2 linked regions of the Actinoplanes teichomyceticus ATCC 31121 genome follow. The protein of the gene in region 2 interacts with the protein of the main gene of each other region in a pairwise test. Links are inferred from orthologs where the notes say so. Each region holds a gene or a part of one and is shown on either strand. Other genes may lie near its edges.

What was found.
Region 1: the proteins of thrS (region 2) and rplA interact in binary tests that used the Escherichia coli proteins (3 or more experiments, as listed by UniProt). The link is inferred for Actinoplanes teichomyceticus ATCC 31121 from one-to-one orthologs.

The regions. Positions count from the first base shown.
Region 1 is NZ_CP023865.1:626,402-631,586, reverse strand. The notes cover bases 2,320-5,185. They hold rplA (50S ribosomal protein L1), read right to left. Parts: upstream 4,180-5,185; coding sequence 3,460-4,179; downstream 2,320-3,459. Other genes in these bases: secE (preprotein translocase subunit SecE), read right to left, coding at 5,019-5,185; nusG (transcription termination/antitermination protein NusG), read right to left, coding at 4,257-4,973; ACTEI_RS38865 (ATP-binding cassette domain-containing protein), read right to left, coding at 2,413-3,390; ACTEI_RS02910 (hypothetical protein), read right to left, coding at 2,320-2,416. Outside these bases: rplL (50S ribosomal protein L7/L12), read right to left, coding at 1-355; rplJ (50S ribosomal protein L10), read right to left, coding at 414-962; more of ACTEI_RS02910, read right to left, coding at 1,718-2,319. UniProt on the Escherichia coli protein: One of the primary rRNA binding proteins, it binds very close to the 3'-end of the 23S rRNA. Forms part of the L1 stalk. It is often not seen in high-resolution crystal structures, but can be seen in cryo_EM and 3D reconstruction models.
Region 2 is NZ_CP023865.1:6,167,670-6,175,523, reverse strand. What follows is about bases 1,914-4,899. They hold thrS (threonine--tRNA ligase), read left to right. Parts: upstream 1,914-2,400; coding sequence 2,401-4,398; downstream 4,399-4,899. Other genes in these bases: ACTEI_RS27040 (GGDEF domain-containing protein), read left to right, coding at 4,478-4,899; ACTEI_RS27050 (ADP-ribosylglycohydrolase family protein), read left to right, coding at 1,914-2,283. Also shown: ACTEI_RS27060 (HAMP domain-containing sensor histidine kinase), read right to left, coding at 1-544; ACTEI_RS27055 (response regulator transcription factor), read right to left, coding at 547-1,236; more of ACTEI_RS27050, read left to right, coding at 1,333-1,913; more of ACTEI_RS27040, read left to right, coding at 4,900-6,556; ACTEI_RS27035 (HIT family protein), read left to right, coding at 6,620-7,096; ACTEI_RS27030 (elongation factor G-like protein EF-G2), read right to left, coding at 7,190-7,854. UniProt on the Escherichia coli protein: Catalyzes the attachment of threonine to tRNA(Thr) in a two-step reaction: L-threonine is first activated by ATP to form Thr-AMP and then transferred to the acceptor end of tRNA(Thr). The rate-limiting step is amino acid activation in the presence of tRNA.

The sequences.
Region 1 (5,185 bases), 5.5 Mb from region 2 along the record:
CGAGCTTGGCCTTGGCGGCCTCGGCCTTCTCCTTGTTGACGCCCTCGAGGATCGCCTTCGGCGCGCCCTCGACGGTGTCCTTGGCCTCCTTCAGGCCCAGGCCGGTCAGCTCACGCACGACCTTGATGACCTGGATCTTCTTGCCGCCGTCGCTCTCCAGAACGACGTCGAACGAGTCCTTCTCCGCCTCGGCCTCGGGCGCGGCGCCACCGGCGGCCGGGCCGGCCGCGATCGCGACCGGAGCCGCGGCGGTGACCTCGAAGGTGGTCTCGAACTGCTTCACGAACTCGGAGAGCTCGATCAGCGTCATCTCCTTGAACGCGTCGAGCAGCTCTTCGGTGCTGAGCTTCGCCATGTCAGGCAACCTTTCCTAGCAACTGATGTAAAACGTGCGTGGATTCCGCGTGGCGCGCTCAGGCGGCCTCGGCGGAACCTTCCTTCTCGCGCTTCTCCTGCAGGGCCGCCCCGAGGCGAGCGACCTGCGACAGCGGGGCCTGGAACAGCCCGGCCGCCTTGGTGAGGTTGCCCTTCATGGCGCCGGCCAGCTTGGCCAGCAGCACCTCACGGGACTCGAGGTCGGCAAGCTTGTTGACCTCGTCCGCCGTGAGCGCCTTGCCCTCGAAGACACCGCCCTTGATGACGAGAGCGGGGTTGGCCTTGGCGAAGGCACGAAGGCCCTTGGCCGCCTCGACCACGTCACCGCTCACGAAGGCGAGCGCGGTAGGACCGGTGAACAGCGTGTCGAGACCCTCGATACCCGCGTCGCCCGCGGCACGCTTCGCGAGCGTGTTCTTGGCGACGGAGTACTTGGCCTGCTGGCCGAGCGCCCGCCGCAGCTCGGTGAGCTGCTTGACGGTGAGGCCGCGGTATTCGGTCAACACGGTGGCCGTCGAGTCACGGAAGCTCTCCGTCAGCTCGGCGACGGCCGAGGCCTTGTCAGCCCGGACCGGCTTGTCCGCCATGTCCCTCCTCTCTCAGTGCTCGTTGCCACTGGTCGAGAGGGTCCGAACAAGCAAAACGCCCCGGCGCAGGGCACGGGGCGGACTCAGGCACGCGCGGACGCACGCCTCACATCACGAACCGTTCTCCCTGCGCAGGTCGCCCGCTCGTTGCGGGACCTTCGGCCGCGGCGTGCGTCTGACGACGCCCACAGCGGCGACCAGCGGTCTATGGGTGGAACTTCGAGAATCGAGACTACGCGGCCCCACCGCGAAAGCCAAATCGCGGTCGCCCACCCCGCTCATCCCTCGCCTGCTGCCGACCCCGCCGGCCGCCACCCCGGGCCCGCTGTGACGCCCGAGGCCGCTCCGGCTCCCGGCGGTCCGCTTTCCGGTACGACCGGCGAGTCCCGCCCGTAGGCTTCTCCGCCACGCCCCGTGGCTGTCCCGCGCGGCGTGCCGGCGACCCCGGACCCGGCCGCGCGCCGGGACCGCCGGGACCCCCGGCCCCGGACCCCCGGACCCCCCGGACCGCCGGAACCCAGGAGCGCCGGGACCCTGGACCGCCCGGACCGCCGGGATCCCCCGGAGCGCCGGGACCGTGGCCTTGGGGACGGCCGGGAACGTGGGACCGCGGAGGCTCGGTGGCGCCGTCCGGCCCGGCCGGAGAGCGCCGGCCCTCCCGGCCCGGCGAAGCATCGGTGGCACCGGCCCGCCCGGCCGGAGAGCGCCGTCCGGCCCGGCCCGAGCCGGCAGGCGAGGGCGGCCGCGAGCCGGGGTCAGGAACGGGAACGGCGCAGCCGCGCGTAGCCGGCCAGAGCGACCGCGCACCACGCGAGACTCCAGGCGGTCAGCCGCCACAGATCGCCGACCGGCGGGGTGCTCCCGTCGCTCAGCGCCCGGGCGACGGCCATCACCGGCGGCGCCAGCCACGGGACGATCGAGCCGGTCAGCCCGAGCACGATCACCAACAGCGAGCCGGTGACCAGGACCGTGACTCCGGGCAGCACCCGCCGGGTGACCGCCCGGCCGGCCAGCGCGCCGAGCGCCACCGCGGCGAGCAGCGACAACAGGTGCGCCAGCACCCCGAGCAGGACACCGGCCGGCAACGACGACTCCGCCGAACCGGGCAACGGGCCCCGGATGCCGTGCAACAGCCACGGGGCCAGCATCGCGCCGGCGCAGACCACCCCACCCGCGACCAGGGCCGCGAGCAGGCCCGCCGCCCCCTCGCGCACCGGGCCGACCGCGAGCCGGGCGAGCCGGCGCTGCCCGTCCGGCTCGGTGTCCAGCAGCACCTTGGCCAGCCAGGCCAGCACCGGGAACAGGGCCGCCGCCGAGTAGCCGTAGGCGGCCGCGGCCGGCGCGGCTTCCCCGCCGTAGAGCACGGCGAGCACGACCAGCACGGTGATCAGCGGGGCCAGCACCCGGCCGCCGCGCCAGAACCCGGCGAGACGCATCCGCACCAGCGCGGTCACCGGCTCTCCCCCTCAGTCGCGCCCGGAGCGCCGGTGGGCTCCTGGCGTACGTCCGGGGTCGGCGCCTGCCGGACCCGCAGGACACGGTGACCGCTGTCGCGGAGCCGGACCACCGCCTCACCGGCCTCCGCGCGTGGCACCGCGATCTCGACCACCACCTCGTCCGGGCCGGGCCGCGCCGGCTCGCCCGGCTGGTCCGCGGCACCCGCCTGGCCCGCGGCGCCCGGCTCGGCCGCGGCGCCCGGCTCGGCCGCGGCACCCGCCTGGCCCGCGGCGCCCGGCTCGGCCGCGGCGCCCGGCTCGGCCGCGGCGCCCGGCTGCCGCGGGACGGATGGTGCCGGGGCGCCCGGCTGCCGCGGGACGGCCGGCCGGGTGGGCCGGATCTTCAGGGCGCCGGAGGTGACCGACCAGTGGACGGCGGCCGGGAGTCCGGTGATCTCGCCGCGGTGGTCGCTGACCAGGACGGCGCCGCCCGCCGCGGTCACCTCGGCGACGATCTGCGGGACCAGGGTGCGGGCGTGGGCGTCCAGCCCCTCCCACGGCTCGTCGAGAACCAGCAGCCCGGGCGGCGCCAGCAGGGCCTGCGCCAGGCCGACCTTCTGCGCGGTGCCCTTGGAGAGCGCCCCGAGGGGGGTGCCGGCGTGCGCGCCCAAGCCCAGGCGGTCGATCCAGTGGTCCACGGCGGACGCCGGGGCGCGGCGCAGCGCGGCCATGGCGCGCAGGTACCCGGCCGCGGTGAACGGCTGGTCGGCCGGGAAACGCTCGGGCACCCAGCCGACCACCGGTGGCCGGTTCCGGACCGCGCCGCGGACCGGGCGCAGCACGCCCGCGGCCAGTTGCAGCAGCGTGGACTTGCCGGCCCCGTTGGGGCCGAGCACCACCACGGTGTCCCCGGGATCGACCGTCGCCACCGCTTCGCGCAGTGCCCACGGGGCGTGCCGGGCGTACCGGAACCAGACGCCGTCGAAGAGCATGGCCGCTAGCTTGGCACGAGAAAGCCCCCGGGGAGATCCCCCGGGGGCTTCATCGGTTCCTGCCGGCTGTCAGGCGCTGGCGGCCTCGCCGCGCAGGTTCTTCTGCGCGCTCGGGTCGACCGGGATGCCCGGGCCGGTGGTGGTGCTGACGGTGACCTTCTTCAGGTACTTGCCCTTGGCGGCGGACGGCTTGGCCCGCAGCACCTCGTCGAGCACGGCGGCGTAGTTGTCCACCAGCTGCTCCGGCGAGAAGGACGCCTTGCCGATGATCAGGTGCAGGTTCGAGTGCTTGTCCACCCGGAAGGTGATCTTGCCGCCCTTGATCTCGTTGACGGCCTTGGTCACGTCCATGGTGACGGTGCCGGTCTTCGGGTTCGGCATCAGGCCACGCGGGCCGAGGATCCGGGCGATCCGGCCGATCTTCGCCATCTGGTCCGGCGTCGCGATCGCGGCGTCGAACTCCAGCCAGCCACCCTGGATCCGGGCGACGAGCTCGTCAGTGCCGACCTCGTCGGCGCCGGCCGCGAGGGCCTCCTCGGCCTTCGCGCCCTGGGCGAAGACGATGACGCGGGCGGTCTTACCGGTGCCGTGCGGCAGGTTGACCGTGCCGCGGACCATCTGGTCGGCCTTACGCGGGTCGACACCGAGGCGCATCGCGACCTCGACGGTGGCGTCGAACTTGGCCGAGCTGGTCTCCTTGGCGAGAGCGACCGCTTCCCGCGGCTCGTAGAGCTTGCTGCCGTCGATCTTCTCGACCGCCGCGCGGTACACCTTGCTGCGCTGTGCCATTTCTCAGTGCTCCTGTGGTTGATGGCGGAGCCGCGCGGTGGCGGCCCCTCCCACTGACATCGCCGGTGTTCCGGCGATCAGATCTTGGTGACCTGGTTGAAGTTCAGCTCGACCGGCGTCTCCCGGCCGAAGATCGACACCAGGACCTTCAGCTTCTGCTGGTCGGCGTTGATCTCGCTGATCGACGCCGGCAGCGAGGCGAACGCGCCGTCGGTCACCGTGACCGAGTCGCCCACCTCGAAGTCCAGGACCTTGACCTCGGGCTTCGCCTTCTTCTCCTCCGCCTGGACGGCCGGGGCCAGCCACTTCAGCACCTCGTCGAGGGAGAGCGGGGCCGGCCGGTCGACCCGGTCGGTGGCGCCGACGAACCCGGTCACGCCCGGCGTGTTGCGCACGCAGGAGTACGACTCGGGGGTCAGGTCCATCCGGACCAGGATGTAGCCGGGGAAGACCTTGGCCTGCACCTGGTTGCGCTTGCCGTTCTTGACCTCGACCTCTTCGCGGGTCGGCACCTCGACCTGGAAGATGAAGTCCTCCATGTCGAGGCTGGTGATCCGGGTCTCGAGGTTGGTCTTGACCTTGTTCTCGTAACCGGCGTAGGAGTGCACCACGTACCAGTCACCAGGCGCATACCGCAGCTTCTGCCGCAGCTCCTTGACGGGGTCGTAGTCCTCGTCGACCTCGGGCGCCTGGACCGCCACCGGCGTCTCGTCGGCCGTCTCGACCGACTCGTCGGTGTCCGGCGACGACTGCTCGTCAGCAAACTGCGCGGTCTCGTCGTCGTACTCAGGCACGCTCGCTCACTTCCAGATAAGTCACTCGGTACAGGTTCGCCAGGGCTACGACTTGCCGCCGAGCGCCCAGAGGATGCCCTTACCGAACCCGTAGTCCAGCACCGCCACGATCGCCGTCATCACCGTGACGAACGCGATCACGACCGCGGTGTAGGTCAGCAGCTCCTTGCGCGTCGGCCAGATGACCTTGCGGAGCTCGCTGATGACCTCGC
Region 2 (7,854 bases):
GGTCGCCGTCACCGACCGCGAGGGCCGCCGCGACCAGATTGTTGGCCGAGTCCACGGTGTGCCGGGCGAGCCGGTCCACCACGATCACCGAGCCGCCGACGAGCACGATGGCCGCGCCGATCAGCAGCCACCAGTCCCGGGCGGTGTCCGCGCCGAGCGCGGCGTCCGGCACGAACGCCTCGATCACGTACGTCCGGCCGGACGCGCCGACCGGCTGCAGCCGGACCACGCCGCCGGGCACGTCCACGATGCTCGCCTCGGCCTTCGTGGCGGCCAGGTCGATCTGCGCGGGGCTGACCCGGGCGCCGTCACCGGGCGCCAGACCGGCGGTGTGCACCACCGGGCCACCGGCCGAGGCGACCGCCGCGGCCACGCCCCTCTGTCCGGCGCCGGCCACCAGCGCGCCGGTCACCGTGGCGGTCCGGCGCGCGGCGTCGGCCAGGGCCCGGTCCCGGTGGTCCGAGCGCAGCCCCCAGCCCAGCAGGAGCAGGAAGGGCAGCGCGGCGGCAGCGGTGGTGGCGGCGGTGGTGTACGCCAGCCGCAACCTCAGTCCGGTGCCACCAACCGGAAGCCGACCCCCCGCACGGTGCGCAGGAAGCGGGGCTTCGCCGCGGACTCGCCCAGTTTCCGGCGCAGCCAGTACAAATGCACGTCGATGGTCTGGTCCTCGCCGACCGACGGCTGTCGCCATACCTCCTCCAACAGCTCACGACGGGAAACCACTCGGCCCGGACGGGCGGCGAGGTACGCCAGCAGGTCGAACTCCTTGCGGGTCAGCGCCAGCGGCTGGTCGCCCAGGGTGGCGCTGCGCTCGCCCACGTCCACCCGCAGCTCGCCCACCTCGTGCACGGCCGGCTGGGCGGCCCGGCTGGCCCGGCCCACCCGGCGCAGCACGGTGGCGATCCGGGCGTCCAGGTGGGCGCCGGTGAACGGCTTGACCATGTAGTCGTCGGCGCCGGCGCGCAGCAGGCGCACGACGGTCTGCTCGTCGTCCCGGGCGGTGGCGATGATGATCGGCACGTCGGTGATGCCGCGCAGCATCCGCAGCGCGTCCGAGCCGTCCAGGTCGGGCAGTCCGAGATCGAGCACGACCAGGTCGGGAGTCTCCGCGGCGACCCGCCGCAGCGCCTCCAGCGCGGTGCCGACGGCGTGCACGGCGTGCCCCCGGTCGGCGAGCGAACGGAGCATGGCGCCACGCACGACATGGTCGTCCTCGACGAGCAACACCGTGGCCATGCGAAGACCGTACCGGCCCCGGCGGGCAGAACCTAAAGGGTGATGGAGCGAGATGCTTTGATGACAATCAGTGATGGAATACGATCCGAAGCACCGATGTCCTTCACCCTCTTTCCCCGTACGCGGCTCGCGTTGGCGCTGGAGAGCCTGGCCGGCCTCAGCGTCGGTGACGCGCTCGGAGCCCGCTACCTGGTGCCCGGCAACCGCCCGTCCGACCTGCTGGACGCCCGGGTGCCGGACCCGCCCTGGCCGTGGACCGACGACACCGAGCAGGCCTGCTGCCTGGTCGCCACGCTGCGCGACGGCGACTTCGACCGGGACGCGTTCGCCGAGACGCTCGGCCGCCGCTTCGACCCCGCCCGGGGGTACGGCCGGGGCGCGGTGGTGATGCTCCGCGAGATCCGGGCCGGGCTGCCGTGGCCGATCGCCGCCGCCGCATCCTTCGACGGGCAGGGCTCGTGCGGCAACGGGGCGGCCATGCGGGCCGCGCCGCTGGGCGCCTGGCACGCCGATTCGCTCGCCCGCGCGGCGGTCCAGGCGGCGCGGGCCGCGGAGGTGACCCACGCGCACCCGGAGGGCATCGCCGGCGCGGTCGCGGTGACCGTGGCCGCGGCGGTCGCGACCGCCGCCCGCCTGGACGGGCACCGGCCGGGCCCGGGGCAGCTGCTGCGCGCGGCCGCGGCGCACACCGCGCCGAGCGTGGTCCGCGACGCCCTGGGCGAGGCGGCCGGTCTGGGCCGGCTGACCGGCGCGGCCGAGGCGGCGCACCGGCTGGGCAACGGGAGCCGGGCGACCGCCCAGGACACCGTGCCGTTCGCGCTCTGGGCCGCCGACCGGCACCTGGACGACTATCCGGCGGCGGTGGCGGCGTGCGTGGTGGCCGGCGGGGACGTGGACACCACGGCGGCGATCACCGGGGGCGTCGTGGCGGCGTACACCGGAATCGGCGGGATCCCCGGTGACTGGCTCACGCACCGTGAGCCGCTGCCCTCCTGGCTGACCGCCGCGGTCGGTCCCGAGGACGCCGGAGGCGGCCGGGGACACTGAGCCGGACCGGGACCGCGAGGCGAGGTCGCGCGCCGCGCGAAACCGCCCCGAACCCGGCGGATAGCATCGGTGACGGCCCGGAGGAGCCGGGCCGTCACCTTCTGAATGGAGATCACCGTGTCTGCACCCCGTACACCCGCCGTGGCCGACCCACTAGTCGTCCCGGCCGGGACTACGGCGGCCGACGCGGTGGCCGCCGCCGGGCTCCCGGCGCACGGGCCGAAGGCGGTCGTCGTGGTCCGCGAGGCCGACGGCCGGCTGCGTGACCTGCACTGGGCTCCGGCCGCCGACACCGAGGTCACCCCGGTCACGATCGACTCCCCGGACGGGCTGAACGTGCTGCGCCACTCCACCGCGCACGTGCTGGCCCAGGCCGTGCAGGACGTCTTCCCGGAGGCCAAGCTGGGCATCGGCCCGCCGATCCGGGACGGTTTCTACTACGACTTCGACGTCGAGAAGCCGTTCCAGCCGGAGGACCTGACGAAGCTCGAGAAGCGGATGCAGGAGATCGTCAAGGCCGGGCAGACCTTCCGCCGCCGGGAGTACGCCTCGCTCGACGAGGCCAAGGCGGAGCTGGCGAACGAGCCGTACAAGCTGGAGCTCGTCGACATCAAGGGGGACGTGGACGAGGAGGCCGCCGCGGTCGGCGCCGGCGAGCTGACCCACTACGACAACCTGAACGCCGACGGCGAGCGGGTCTGGGGCGACCTGTGCCGCGGTCCGCACCTGCCGTCGACCCGGCTCATCCCGGCGTTCAAGCTGATGCGCTCGGCCGCCGCCTACTGGCGCGGTTCGGAGAAGAACCCGCAGCTGCAGCGGGTCTACGGGACGGCGTGGCCGTCGCGGGACGAGCTCAAGGCGTACCTGACCCGGCTGGCCGAGGCCGAGCGCCGCGACCACCGCAAGCTGGGCACCGAACTGGACCTGTTCTCCTTCCCGGACGAGATCGGCTCCGGTCTCGTGGTCTTCCACCCGAAGGGTGGGGTGATCAAGCGGGAGATGGAGGACTACGTCCGGGCCCGCCACATCGAGGAGGGCTTCCAGTACGTCGGCAGCCCGCACATCACCAAGGAAGGGCTGTTCCACACGTCGGGACACCTGCCCTACTACAAGGACACCATGTTCCCCCCGATGGAGCTGGAGGGGGCGAACTACTACCTCAAGGCGATGAACTGCCCGATGCACAACCTGATCTTCAGGTCGCGCGGGCGGTCCTACCGCGAGCTGCCGATGCGGCTGTTCGAGTTCGGCACGGTGTACCGCTACGAGAAGTCCGGCGTGGTGCACGGCCTGACCCGGGTGCGCGGCCTGACCCAGGACGACTCGCACTCCTACGTCACCGCCGAGCAGGCCCCGGCCGAGATCAAGCACCTGCTGAACTTCGTCCGCTCGCTGCTCGACGACTTCGGCCTGGACGACTACTACCTGGAGTTGTCGACCAGGGACCCGCAGAGCGACAAGTTCATCGGCACCGACGAGCAGTGGGAGACCGCCACCAGGGTCCTCTCCGAGGTGGCGCAGGAGTCGGGGCTGGAGCTGGTCCTCGACCCGGGCGGCGCGGCGTTCTACGGCCCGAAGATCAGCGTCCAGGCCCGGGACGCGATCGGCCGGACCTGGCAGATGTCCACCATCCAGTACGACTTCAACATGCCGTCCCGGTTCGGCCTGGAGTACCAGGCGGCGGACGGGTCCCGGCAGGAGCCCGTGATGATCCACTCGGCGAAGTTCGGCTCGATCGAGCGGTTCTTCGGCGTGCTGGTCGAGCACTACGCGGGCGCGTTCCCGGCCTGGCTGGCCCCGGTGCAGGTGGTGGGCATCCCGATCCGGGACGACCACGCCGGGTACCTGGAGGAGTTCGTCGCCCGGCTGCGCAGGGAGGGCATCCGCGCCGAGGTGGACCACTCCACCGACCGGATGCAGAAGAAGATCCGTACCGCGCAGCAGCAGAAGATCCCGTTCATGGCGATCGCCGGTGACGACGACGTGAACGGCGGCACCGTGTCGTTCCGGTACCGGGACGGCTCGCAGCGCAACGGCGTCTCGCTGGACGAGGCGGTGGCGCACGTGGTCGAGGTGGTCCGCTCCCGGGTCAACACCGGGCCGTCGGCCGCCTGAAGCCTCAACTCCGGCTCCCGCCGGCCGACATGACGGCGGACGAGCCTCCGCACGACGCGGCGGCGGGAGCGGAGTACCCATGCAGTTCCGGACGGCCGGACGCGGGCTGACCGCCGGCGGGGCGGCGCGCCCGCACGGCGGCGGGCGCTGGACGTGGATACCGCGCGCCGGCTACGCGGTGGCCGCCCTCTGGTTCGTGCTGCACCTGACCGGCGTCGGCGGGTGGGGTTTCCAGCTCACCGGCTACCGGCTCTACGCCCCGGTGCTCGCCGCGATCCCGGCCTGGCTGTGCTGGCGGGCCGCCCGCCGGACCCACCTGACCGGCGCCCGCCGGTACGCCGTGCTGACCGCGCTGGCCTGGACCGTGACCGCGGCCACCGGCGGGTGGGCGCTGGCCTGGATGCTGGTGACCGGCAGCCTGGCGTACCCGTCGCCGAGTCCGGCGGTGCCGCTCGGCGACCTGACCGCGATGCTGCTGGTGCTGGCCGGGCTGCTGACCGTGCCGATCCGCACGCGCTGGTCGGCGAGCAGCGCGCGGCTGGCGATGGACGTGGCCATCGTGCAGGTCGCCGGGATGCTCTTCGCCTGGTACTTCCTGATCCACCCGCGGATGCTCGGGCACGGCGGATTCGTCCCGGCGTTGGTGCTGATCAAGACCTGCGGGTTGCTGGTCGTGCTGTTCGCGATCGCCCGCCTGGTGCTGGGCGGCCCGGTCGAGGTGAGCCGGCGGTCGCTGCTGTGGTCCGGCCTGGCCGCCTGCTGCAGCGTGGTCGTCTCGATCTGCCAGCGGCTGCTCGGCGAGGGCTCCCAGCACTGGACGCTGGCGGTGTGGGCGCTGTTCACCGCGCTGATCATCGCGGCCGGGGCGGCGCAGATGCGCGCGGTGGCCGGCGCCGAGGTCGCCGAGCAGGCGGTGGCGCAGCGGCCGTCCAGCCTGGTGCCGTACCTGGCGATCGCCGCGGCCTGCGCGCTGCTGATCGGCGCCCTGCTGGGCGGGCTGTCGGCGCGCTCCTGGCCGGTGGTCGGCGGCTCGATCCTGCTCACCGGGCTGGTCGTGGTACGCCAGGTGATCGGCCTGCGGGACAACAACCGCCTGCTGGTCCGGGTGGACGCCAGTGTGCGCGCGCTGCGCCAGGCGGTGGCCCGCGAGCAGATCCTCAACGACCTGGGCACCAGCCTGCTCACCACCAACGACCCGGCGCAGGTGCAGCGGCTGGCGGCGGCCGCGGCGGCCGCCCTGGTCGCACCGTGCCCGGGCGCCCGGACGGTGGTCGTCAGCGTCACCCCGGAGGATCCGGACAACTGGACCGTGCTGCACGCGGCCGGCAACGGCGCGGAGACGGTGGCCGGCTTCCGGCTGCCCGGCGAGGCGGTACCGGCCCCGCTGCTGACCCGGCTGTCGAACGGCGAAGTGATCTCCGGGACCACGCTGGCCACGCTCGGGGTGACCGGCCTGGACGCCGTCGGCGAGCGGCCGATCATGCTGCTGCCGCTGCTCAACGGCGCCCGCTTCTTCGGCATCCTGCTGGTGGGCGCGGAGCGGGAGCTGCCCGCGGACGTCGTCAAGGCGCTGCAGACGCTGCGCACCCAGGTGTCGCTGGCGCTCGACAGCGTGGCGCTGACCGCCGAGCTGACCCGGCGGGCGATGCACGACATGCTGACCGGGCTGGGCAACCGGGCGCTGCTCTGGGACCGGCTGACCGCGTCGCTGGCCCGGGCCCGGCGCGCCGACCGGCGGATCGGGGTGCTGCTGCTGGACCTGAACGGGTTCAAGCCGGTGAACGACACGTACGGGCACGACACCGGGGACGAGGTGCTGCGGATCGTGGCGGACCGGCTGCGGACCTGCGTGCGTACCGAGGACACCGTGGCGCGGCTGGGCGGCGACGAGTTCGTCATCCTGGCCGAGGACCTCACCGAGGTGGCCGGGGCACTGGTGATCGCCGACCGGGTGGTGCGGGCGCTGAACGAGCCGATGGTGGTGGACGGGCACGCGCTGCGCACCCCGGCGAGCATCGGGATCGCGCTGTCGCGGCCCGGCCAGGGCGCCGACGACGTGCTGCGCGACGCCGACGCGGCGATGTACGTGGCCAAGCGGGGCGGCACCGGCCGCTACCACGTGCACGTGGACTCCGACGCGGAGACCACCACCGCATAGGATGCGGAGGTGGATGCTACGGGTGAGCCGGACGGCCTGGAACGGCTCTGGACTCCGCACCGGATGACCTACATCACCGGCGAGGAGGCGCCCGAGGGTGGCTACGAGAAGCCGTCCGGATGCCCGTTCTGCCTGGCCCCGGGCGTGCCGGAGCCGGAGAGCCTGGTGGTGGCGCGGGGCCGGCTGGTCTACGCGGTGCTGAACCTCTACCCGTACAACCCGGGTCACCTGATGGTGTGCCCGTACCGGCACGTCGCGGACTACACCGACCTGACCGAACAGGAGACCGCCGAGGTGGCCGCCTTCACCCGGACGGCGATGCGGGTGATCCGCGCGGTGAGCCGGCCGCACGGCTTCAACCTGGGGATGAACCAGGGCTCGGTGGCCGGCGCCGGGATCGCCGCCCACCTGCACCAGCACGTGGTGCCGCGGTGGGGTGGCGACGCGAACTTCATGCCGGTGATCGGCCGCACCAAGGTGTTGCCGCAGCTGCTCGGCGACACCCGGGCCATGCTGGCGAAGGCGTGGCCGTCGGCGTAGTCGCCACGCCGGGCGGCCTCGCGACGTACGGACGCCGGTCGCGGCCGTACGTCGCGAAGCACCTCGCCGTGCGCGAGGCGGCCACCGCCGTCGCTATCGGACCGCGTGCTCCTTCTTCACCGCCTCGGCCAGGTGTGCCGGCATCGGCTCGTGCCGCAGGTACGTCCGGGTGAACGTGCCCGCTCCGGACGACAAGGCGCGCAGCTCGACCGCGTACCGGACCAGCTCGACCGCGGGCACCTCGGCCCGCACCAGGCTGTGCCCGCCCTCGCCCTCGGTGTCCGTGCCCAGCGGCCGGCCCCGCCGGCCGGACAGGTCGCTCATCACCGCGCCGACGTAGGAGTCCGGCACCCGCACCACGACCTCGTCCACCGGCTCCAGCAGCGTCATCTGCCCGGCGGCGGCCGCCTCGCGCAGCGCCAGCGCCCCGGCGGTCTGGAACGCCGCGTCCGAGGAGTCCACGCTGTGCGCCTTGCCGTCGACCAGCGTGACCCGCAGGTCCACCACCGGGTAACCGGCCACGATGCCCTTCTCCAGCTGGGCCCGCACGCCCTTCTCCACCGACGGGATGTAGTTGTGCGGCACGGCCCCGCCGACCACCCGGTCGACGAACTCGAACCCGGCGCCGCGCGGCAGCGGCTCGACCTCGATGTCGCAGATCGCGTACTGGCCGTGGCCGCCGGACTGCTTGACGTGCCGCCCATGCCCCTTGGCCGGGCCGCCGAAGGTCTCCCGCAGCGCCACCTTCACCGGTTCGG